2 regions of the Delftia sp. genome follow, and region 2 is predicted to be linked to the other one. Evidence: predicted binding sites of a transcription regulator. Region 2 holds the regulator's gene; the other holds the start of a gene.
What was found. Region 2 encodes LexA, which represses DNA repair genes until DNA is damaged. Its sites were predicted from a motif close to ACTGTATNNNNATACAGT; they were not measured.
Positions count from the first base shown of each region.

Region 1: AC5I49_RS22160 (DNA topoisomerase IV subunit B) is a predicted target of LexA. The motif match lies at 3,226-3,243, and genes of this name have one in related genera.

Region 1 is NZ_JCABYI010000031.1:226,239-230,817, reverse strand. Features, by position in the region: gene parC (DNA topoisomerase IV subunit A) at 1-283, opposite strand, end outside; gene AC5I49_RS22165 (lytic transglycosylase domain-containing protein) at 323-1,204, opposite strand; gene AC5I49_RS22160 (DNA topoisomerase IV subunit B) at 1,210-3,192, opposite strand; gene AC5I49_RS22155 (MFS transporter) at 3,363-4,579, shown strand, end outside.
Region 2 is NZ_JCABYI010000004.1:351,086-355,664, forward strand. Features, by position in the region: gene AC5I49_RS03420 (AraC family transcriptional regulator) at 1-103, opposite strand, end outside; gene AC5I49_RS03425 (MFS transporter) at 245-1,426, shown strand; gene AC5I49_RS03430 (hypothetical protein) at 1,510-1,917, opposite strand; gene lexA (transcriptional repressor LexA) at 2,080-2,754, opposite strand; gene AC5I49_RS03440 (asparaginase) at 2,853-3,842, shown strand; gene adk (adenylate kinase) at 3,933-4,579, opposite strand, start outside.

The DNA.
Region 1 (4,579 bases), on a different contig from region 2:
CGTGCGGGTGAAAGCGCCCCAGCACATCGCCGACCACGCGCGCGCTTTTGACGGGCTTGGCCGCCGTGTTGTGGTTGGGGCCGCTGTAGCTCAGGCCCATGCGGTCCATGGCGTACAGAATGCGCCGCTGCACGGGCTTGAGGCCGTCGGTGACATCGGGCAGTGCCCGGCCCTTGACGACAGACAGTGCGTATTCAAGGTAGGCGCGCTGTGCGTACTGGCCCAGGTCCAGGGCATCGCCGGCCGCCTGTTGGGCCAGATCCAGAGTGTTTTGATCGCTCATGAAGAAATTCGTGATCTCAATAAATGCAGTGAAGGCCGCTCATCGCGGCGAGGGCAGCCCTGTGGACAAGGTCATCCGTATCCGGGGCGCTGTGCCAGGCTGTGCCGCCACCGCAGGCGCTGCCTGGCCCGCACGCTGGCGCCCGCCCTGCAGCTGCTCGTAGATACCGAGCACGGCCTTCACGTAATTGCGGGTTTCCTGATAGGGAGGAATGGCCTGCCCCGCACGCCGCACGGCACCCTCGCCCGCGTTGTAGGCGGCCAGCACCAGGTCCAGCCGCCCGGGGAACAGCCCCATCAGATGGTTGAGGTAGCGCGCGCCGGCCGGCACGTTGACGGCCGGGTCGGCCAGTTGCTGCCGCACGCTGCGCTGGCGGCTGGCCTCCACGCCGAAGCGCTGGGCCGTGGCGGGCATCAGCTGCATCAGGCCGACTGCGCCCTTGGGCGAGATGGCCTGCGCGTCAAAGCCCGACTCGACGGCAATCACGGCCTTGAGCAGGTCGTAGTCCACCCCCGTGTGGTCCGCCGCCTTGCGCAGGTGGCCGCGCACGCTCTTGTAGCGCGGCGAGATGTCGAAGAAGCTTTGCATCCGCGTGCTCGCCTGCAGCCTGCGCCCGGCATCGCTGCCGCCGTCATCGTCGGCAGCGGCCTCGGCTTCCACCAGCGGGGGCTTGAGTCCCTGCTCGGTGCTGTCATACAGCGAGCCGCGGAAGTAGAGCTTGTAGCGCTCGTCCAGCGCCTGCGCGGCGAAGTGCGTGATGCCGCGCTCGTCCACGAAGGCCCAGAGATCGGCATGCGCGGGCTGCGCCCCCCCCCACAGCGCCAGGGCCGCGCCCAGCGCTGCAAGCGCGCGCGCGGCAGCGGCGCGCGCAGGGTGCGGGCGGTGCGGAAGGTGCTGTGGGGCAGCCGGGCGCAGGGGCATGGGGATCAGATATCCACTTCGATGGCGTCGCCGTGCAACTCCATCAGCTCGCGGCGCGCCGCAGCCTCGCCCTTGCCCATCAGCTTGGTGACGACCTGCTCGGCCGCCGCAAAGTCCAGATTCATGAACTGCACGGGCAGCAGGCGGCGCGTGTCGGGGTTGAGCGTGGTTTCCCACAGCTGCTCGGCATTCATCTCGCCCAGGCCCTTGAAGCGGCTGATCTGGCATTTCTCGCGCGGCACGCCATCCTTGGCGGACTTGTCGAGGATAGCGGTCAGCTCGCCCTCGTCCAGCGCGTACATCTTGGCTGCTGGCTTCTTGCCGCGCGCAGGCACATCGACGCGGAACAGCGGCGGAAGCGCCACATGGATGTGGCCGGCCTCGATGAGCTTGGGGAAGTGGCGGAAGAACAGCGTGAGCAGCAGCACCTGGATGTGCGAGCCGTCCACGTCGGCATCCGAAAGAATGCAGATCTTGCCGTAGCGCAGGCCGGACAGGTCGGGCGTGTCATGGGGGCCATGCGGGTCCACGCCGATGGCCACCGAGATGTCGTGGATCTCGTTGTTGGCGAACAGGCGGTCACGGTCGACTTCCCAGGTGTTGAGCACCTTGCCGCGCAGGGGCAGCACGGCCTGGGTTTCCTTGTCGCGTCCCATCTTGGCGCTGCCGCCGGCCGAGTCGCCCTCGACCAGGAAGACCTCGTTCAGGCTCAGGTCGCGGCTTTCGCAATCGGTGAGCTTGCCGGGCAGCACGGCCACGCCCGAGCCCTTGCGCTTTTCGACCTTCTGGCCCGCCTTCTGGCGGGTCTGGGCAGCCTTGATGGCGATCTCGGCCAGCTTGCGGCCCCATTCCACATGCTCGTTGAGCCACAGCTCCAGCGCAGGGCGAACGTAGCCGCTGACCAGACGCACGGCATCGCGCGAGTTCAGGCGCTCCTTGATCTGGCCCTGGAACTGCGGGTCCAGCACCTTGGCATTGAGCACGTAGCTGGCGCGCGCGAAGACGTCGTCAGGCATGAGCTTGACGCCCTTGGGCAGCAGCGAATGCATCTCGATGAAGGCCTTGACCGCCTGGAACAGGCCGTCGCGCAGGCCGCTGTCGTGCGTGCCGCCGGCCGTGGTGGGGATCAGGTTGACATAACTTTCGCGCAGCGGCGCGCCATCCTCGGTGAAGGCCACACACCAGGCGGCGCCCTCGCCTTCGGCAAAGCTGTCGTGGTTGCGGTCGGCAAAGCCCTCGCCTTCGAACAGGGGGATGACGGCCTCGCCATGCAGGCTTTGCTGCAGATAGTCGCGCAGGCCGCCCTTGAACTGCCAGGTCTGGGTGTCGCGCGTCTTCTCGTTGACCAGGGTCACCGACACGCCGGGCATGAGCACGGCCTTGCTGCGCAGCAGATGCATCAGCTCGCCCATGGGCAGCTGGGAGGATTCGAAGTAGCGGGCATCGGGCCACACGCGCACGGTCGTGCCCTGCTTGCGTTCGCCTGCGGCCAGCGGCCGCGATTGCAGGGGCTCGACCACGTCGCCGCCCGAGAAGGCGATGGTGGCCACCTTGCCCTCGCGGTGGATGCAGGCCTCAAGGCGCGTGGCCAGCGCATTCGTGACCGAGACGCCCACGCCATGCAGGCCGCCCGAGAAGCTGTAGGCGCCGCCTTTGCCCTTGTCGAACTTGCCGCCCGCATGCAGGCGGGTGAAGACCAGCTCCACCACGGGCGCCTTTTCCTCGGGGTGCATGCCGAAGGGGATGCCCCGGCCGTCGTCCTCGACGCTGTAGGAGCCGTCGGAATGCAGGGTGAAGCGGATTTTCTTGCCGAAGCCGGCCAGCGCCTCGTCGGCCGCGTTGTCGATCACCTCCTGCAGCACATGCAGGGGGTTGTCGGTGCGCGTGTACATGCCGGGACGCTGCTTGACGGGCTCCAGGCCCTTGAGCACGCGTATCGAGCCTTCGGAGTATTCGCTGGCGGAAGTAGGAGATGGTTTGACTGCCATGGGGGCGGATTGTAGTGCGCGGCCCGGCTCAGTGCTGGATACATTCACAGTCATTGACATTGACTATCCCGAAAAGGCCAGTGCCGCCAAGGGCTACGAAGTGCCGCGCTGGCGCATGGGCGACCCACGCGTCGCAGCGCAAAACCCGGAGTTTCGCTAAAGTTTGCCGCATGCACAAAAACAACCAACCCATGTCCATGGTGCAGATACTGCTGTGCGGGGGCGCAGTCGTGACGCTGTCCATGGGAATCCGGCACGGCTTCGGCCTGTGGCTGCAGCCCATCACCCAGGAGATGGGCTGGACGCGCGAGTCCTTCGCGCTGGCCATTGCCATCCAGAACCTGTCCTGGGGCGTGCTCGGCATCTTCGGCGGCATGCTGGCCGACCGCTTCGGCGCCTTCCGCGTGCTCCTGGTGGGCGCGCTGCTGTATGCGCTGGGCCTGGCCGGCATGGCCATGGCGCCCACGACAACCTGGTTCGCCCTGACGGCCGGCGTGGTGATAGGCGCAGCCCAGGCCGGCACCACCTATGCCGTGATCTACGGCGTGCTGGGCCGCCAGATTCCCGTGGCGCGGCGCAGCTGGGCCATGGGCGTGACGGCGGCGGCGGGCTCCTTCGGCCAGTTCTTCATGGTGCCCGTGGAAGGCAGCCTGATCTCGAACTTCGGCTGGTCCAACGCCCTGCTGCTGCTGTCGCTGTGCGCCCTGATGATCATTCCGCTGGCCTTCGGCCTGCGCGAGCCGGGCTTCACGGCCGGCAATACCCGACCCGTGCGCGACCAGAGCGCGGGCCAGGCCGTCGCCGAAGCGCTGCGCACGCCCAGCTTCGTGCTGCTGACGGCTGGCTACTTCGTCTGCGGCTTCCAGGTGATGTTCATCGGCGTGCACATGCCCAGCTACCTCAAGGACTACGGCCTGGCACCGCAGGTGGCCAGCATCTCGCTGGCGCTGGTGGGGCTGTTCAACATCGTCGGCACCTACGTGGCCGGCAACCTGGGCCAGCGCCTGCCCAAGCGCTACCTGCTGTCCACCATCTACTTCACGCGCTCGGTGGTGATCGTGCTCTTCCTGCTCGCGCCGCTGACGCCCTGGTCGGTCTACATCTTCTCGGCCGCCATGGGACTGCTGTGGCTGTCCACCGTGCCGCTGACCAATGCCACCGTGGCCCAGATCTTCGGCGTGCAGCATCTGTCCATGTTGAGCGGAATGGTGTTCTTCAGCCACCAGGTCGGCAGCTTCCTGGGTGTCTGGCTGGGCGGCTATCTGTATGACCACACCGGCAGCTACCAGGTGGTCTGGTACCTGGCCATCGGCCTGGGCGTGGCCGCCGGCCTGCTGAACCTGCCGATACGCGAAGCCCCGGTGGCAAGGCCGCGTGCGGCGCAGGC
Region 2 (4,579 bases):
CCGTGTGCTCGCCGTGCGGGGGCAATGGAGCGGCCGCAGGCACGTCATCCAGGCAAGCGCGTGTGCGGGCATGGGAAAGTGGGCCACTTTGCCGGGTTGTCATTTTCTCGACGATTGTTGTTGCTTCGTAGCAGGAATGCAGATCATGCACTTTCTACGATGACCCACTTTCAATCCGCAGGAAAGTGGCAGGTATGGAGATGATTTCCCTTTCGAGAATGACGGACGTGACAGGAGGCAGGGCATGAACCGCGCACGTCTGGGGCTGCTTACGGGCACGCATGCCATCAACGACCTCTACCAGGGACTGGTTCCTGCGCTGTTGCCCTTCATGGTGCTGGAGCGCGGCTACAGCTATACGGAAGCCAGCGGCCTGATGCTGGCGGCCACGGGCCTGTCGAGCATGGTCCAGCCGCTGTTCGGCCTGTATGCCGACCGGTCGCCACGGCCCTGGATGGTGCCGGCCGGCTTTGTGGTGGCCGCCCTGGGCCTGGCCCTGGTGGGCATGAGCCCGGACTACTGGGTCAGCTGGTTGGCTGCCGTGCTGTGCGGCCTGGGGATCGCGGCCTACCATCCGTCCGCAACGGTGGCGGCCCGCATGGCGGGCGGCGGCTCGCAGAAGGCGATGAGCGTGTTTTCGGTGGGCGGAACGGCGGGGGCATCGTTCGCTCCCATGCTGGCTGCGGCCGTGGTGGGCGCAGGCGCCTTGCACCGCAGCTGGATGCTGGCCCTGCCTGCAGCGGCCATGCTGGTGCTCTGGTATGCCTGTACCTGGCGGGATGGAGCCAAGGACCATTGCGCCACCCGGCGCCCGGCCGTGGCGCAGGGCGAATTGCCCGCCAACCACTGGCGCGCCTTCTTCCTGCTGTGCGGGGTCATCGTCTGCTGGTCGATTCCCTATGTGACGGTGCTGTCCACCCTGCCCATGTTCGTGACGCGCGAGCTGGGCGGCTCGGACTTCATGGGAGCGGCCACGCTGACCTCATTCACAGCCGCTGCGGCGGTGGGCACTTTGCTGGGGGGCACGCTTGCAGATCGCCGGGGGCGCATGCAGGCCATCCGCGCCGGCTACCTGTTGGCATTGCCTGCTCTGGCGGCCCTGGCCCTGGCCTCCACGCCATGGATGGCGCTGGCCTGCACCATGGCCCTGGGCGTGTGCATGTTTCTTCCGTTTGCCGCCCAGGTCACGCTGGCCCAGGACTATCTGCCGCGCAACCAAGCCACGGCCAGCGGGCTGACCCTGGGGCTGGCCATGTCGATAGGCGGCATGGTGGCGCCGTTGTTCGGCATGCTGTCCGATGCGCGCGGACTGCGTTTTTCGTTGAGCGTCGTGCTGTGCATTCTGTGCGTTGCCGCGGCGCAGGCGTGGTGCATGCGCAATCGGCGCAGCGAGGGGAGTGCTGCACCGGCGGCTGTCAGGGCCTGATGCGCAGCCCCTGCCGCTGGGCAAGGCAAGAGACAGGCCCGGGCTCTCGCAGACCGGGTGGACGGGTTGGTCTCAGGGCGACCTCAGGCCGGTGTCTGCGCGCCGTGCGCTTCCATGCGTTCCAGGGCGGCACAGACATCGGCCATGCGGCCCGAGATGAACAGGCATTCGGGCTGCTCCTGCGGCGAGCGCTGGATGATGCGCAGACCCGAAGGCAGGGCCTGATCTGCCGGAAGGGAGGGCAGTTCGGGTTGCAGGGGCAGCAGCAGCTGCGCATCCCTGTGTTCTGGTAGCCGTGCTGACTTGCTGCGCCGCTGCTGGCTGCGGCGGCGGGCCTTGCTGAAGGACAGGATGGTCGCCTGCTCGGATTGCACAGGCGATTCGGGCTGGATGGTGCGCATGGCGGGCTCCATGGCGGCGGCGGGCAGGCGAATGCCCTGTGCCAGGCGCAGGAAGGACAGAGAAGACAGTGTTGGCAGAGCGAATCCCATGTGACGACTCCTGTTGGCGTATTTCAAAGAGGCATGGACACAGGCAGGATTGCGGTTTGCGGGCAAAGCTCCGCCCAGGGCGAAGCTGCAAGGCTTCGCGCCTACCACCTGGGCGGTGCATGAAGTAGGGGGTGGCAACCCGTGCAGGGCTGCCTGTCCGGCTTACATGGACATGCTGTTGCGGATCAGCCCCACGGCCAGGCCTTCAATGGCAAAGGCCTCTTCGGGAGCGACGCGGATCACCGGGTAATCGGGGTTTTCCGGCAGGAGCTCCACGCCCTGCGTGGTGCGGCGCAGGCGCTTGACGGTGACTTCATCTCCCAGGCGTGCCACGACGATCTGCCCGTTGCGGGCTTCATGCGCGGACTGCACGGCAAGCAGATCGCCGTCCATGATGCCCGCGTCGCGCATGGACATGCCGCGCACGCGCAGCAGATAGTCCGGGCGGACCTGGAACAGGCTGGGTTCGACGGAATAGGTCTGGTCGATATGTTCCTGGGCGAGAATGGGCGAGCCCGCCGCAACGCGGCCCACCAGCGGCAGCATCAGCGGCGCCAGGGCCGACAGCGGCAGCCCGAAGCTGGTGCCGCGTGCGGCATTGATGTTGCGCACGGTGTCGGTACGCAGGCGAATGCCGCGGGAGGTGCCGCTGACCAGTTCGATCACGCCTTTGCGGGCCAGGGCCTGCAGGTGTTCCTCTGCTGCGTTGGCGGACTTGAAGCCCAGCGTGTTGGCGATTTCCGCGCGGGTGGGGGGCGCGCCCGTGCGGGAGATGGCGGCCTGGATCAGGTCCAGGATCTGTTGCTGGCGGGCGGTGAGCTTGGGATGGTCGAGCATGGCGTGCGTCCGGTCCTTGAATTCAGATGGCAGGCAGAGAAGTCATCTGATGATTTATACAGTATCTGTATTTTTAACCAGTTTTCCAAGAGGTGCAAGTGGGGCAGTCAAAGTTGGTGATTCTTGGCACGGGCGGCACCATCGCCGGCCGGGCGGATTCGCAGTCGCAGGCAGTGGGATACAAGGCCGGACAGATCACGGTGCAGTCGCTGCTCGATGCCGTGCCGGATCTGGAGCAGCAGGCGCTGGGGCCTGTGCAGACGCAGCAGATCGCGCAGGTGGACAGCAAGGATATGGACTGGCCCGTGTGGCGCGCGTTGCTGCGTGCCTGCACGCAGGCGCTGGAGGATGCGGACACACGCGCCGTGGTGATCACGCATGGAACGGACACGCTGGAAGAGACGGCCTGGCTGCTGCACAGCCTGCTGCCTGCCGCCAAGCCCATCGTGCTCACTTGCGCCATGCGCCCGGCCACGGCCCTGCTGGCCGACGGACCGCAGAATCTGCGCGATGCCGTGACCGTGGCCGCCAGCGGCGGGCGCAGCGGTGTGTGGGTGGTGGCCGGCGGCGAGGTGCATGCGGCGGCCCAGGTGCAAAAGGTCCAACCTTACCGACTGCAGGCCATGCGCTCCATGGAAGGTGGCCCGCAGGCCGTGGTGGAGGAAGGACGCGTGCGCTGGCTGGTGCCTGATGCGCCGGTCACGCCGGTCGCCCCCGTTGCGCGGATGGTGATTTCCGCTCCCGCGCTGTCTGATCTGCTGGCGCTGGATGAGCTGCCCTGGGTCGAGGTGGTGTTCAGCGGTGCCCTGGCGCGAGCCTGCGGCGTGGATGCGCTGGTGGCCGCAGGCGTGCGCGGCATCGTGGTGGCCGGCACGGGCAATGCGACCGTTCACGAAAGCATGGAAGCAGCCTTGCTGCGTGCGCGCGACAAAGGCGTCTGGATCTGGCGGGGCACGCGCTGCGCCGAAGGCCTGCCCGTTGCCTCGGGGCTTGGCACGGACCCCGCAGAGGCCGATCTGGTCCAACTGCCCGTGGCCAAGGCGCGGATTGCCATGATGCTGGCGCTGGCCGTGCAGCCGCGCGACTGATCCTCCGGGCGTCGCCGGCGCTTCAGATGCAGGCCGGCAACAAAAAAGCACCCGGCGGGTGCTTTTCTGGGGTCTGGCGCATGGCCTGCGTCATTCAGCCAGTGCTGCGAGGGCGCGCTGGGTGATGTCTTCCACCGAGCCCAGGCCGCTGATGGCGCGGTACTTGGGGGCTGCTGCGGCTTCCTTCTCGGCCCAGGCGCGGTAGTAGTCCACCAGCGGGCGGGTCTGGCTGCTGTAGACGTCCAGGCGCTTCTTGACCGTTTCTTCCTTGTCGTCCTCGCGCTGCACCAGCGGCTCGCCTGTCACGTCGTCCAGGCCTTCGACCTTGGGCGGGTTGAACGTGACGTGGTAGGTGCGGCCCGAAGCGGGGTGGGAGCGGCGGCCGCTCATGCGCTCGATGATGGCATCGAAGGGCACATCGATCTCGAGCACGTAGTCCAGCTTCACGCCGGCGGCCTTCATGGCGTCGGCCTGGGGAATGGTGCGGGGAAATCCGTCGAACAGGAAGCCGTTGGCGCAATCGGGCTGGGCAATGCGCTCCTTGACCAGATTGATGATCAGGTCGTCGCTGACCAGTTGGCCGGCGTCCATCACGGCCTTGGCCTGCTGGCCCAGGGGCGTGCCGGCCTTGACGGCGGCACGCAGCATGTCACCGGTGGAGATCTGGGGAATGCCGTACTTCTGGCAGATGAAAGCGGCTTGCGTGCCTTTGCCGGCGCCGGGTGCGCCCAACAAAA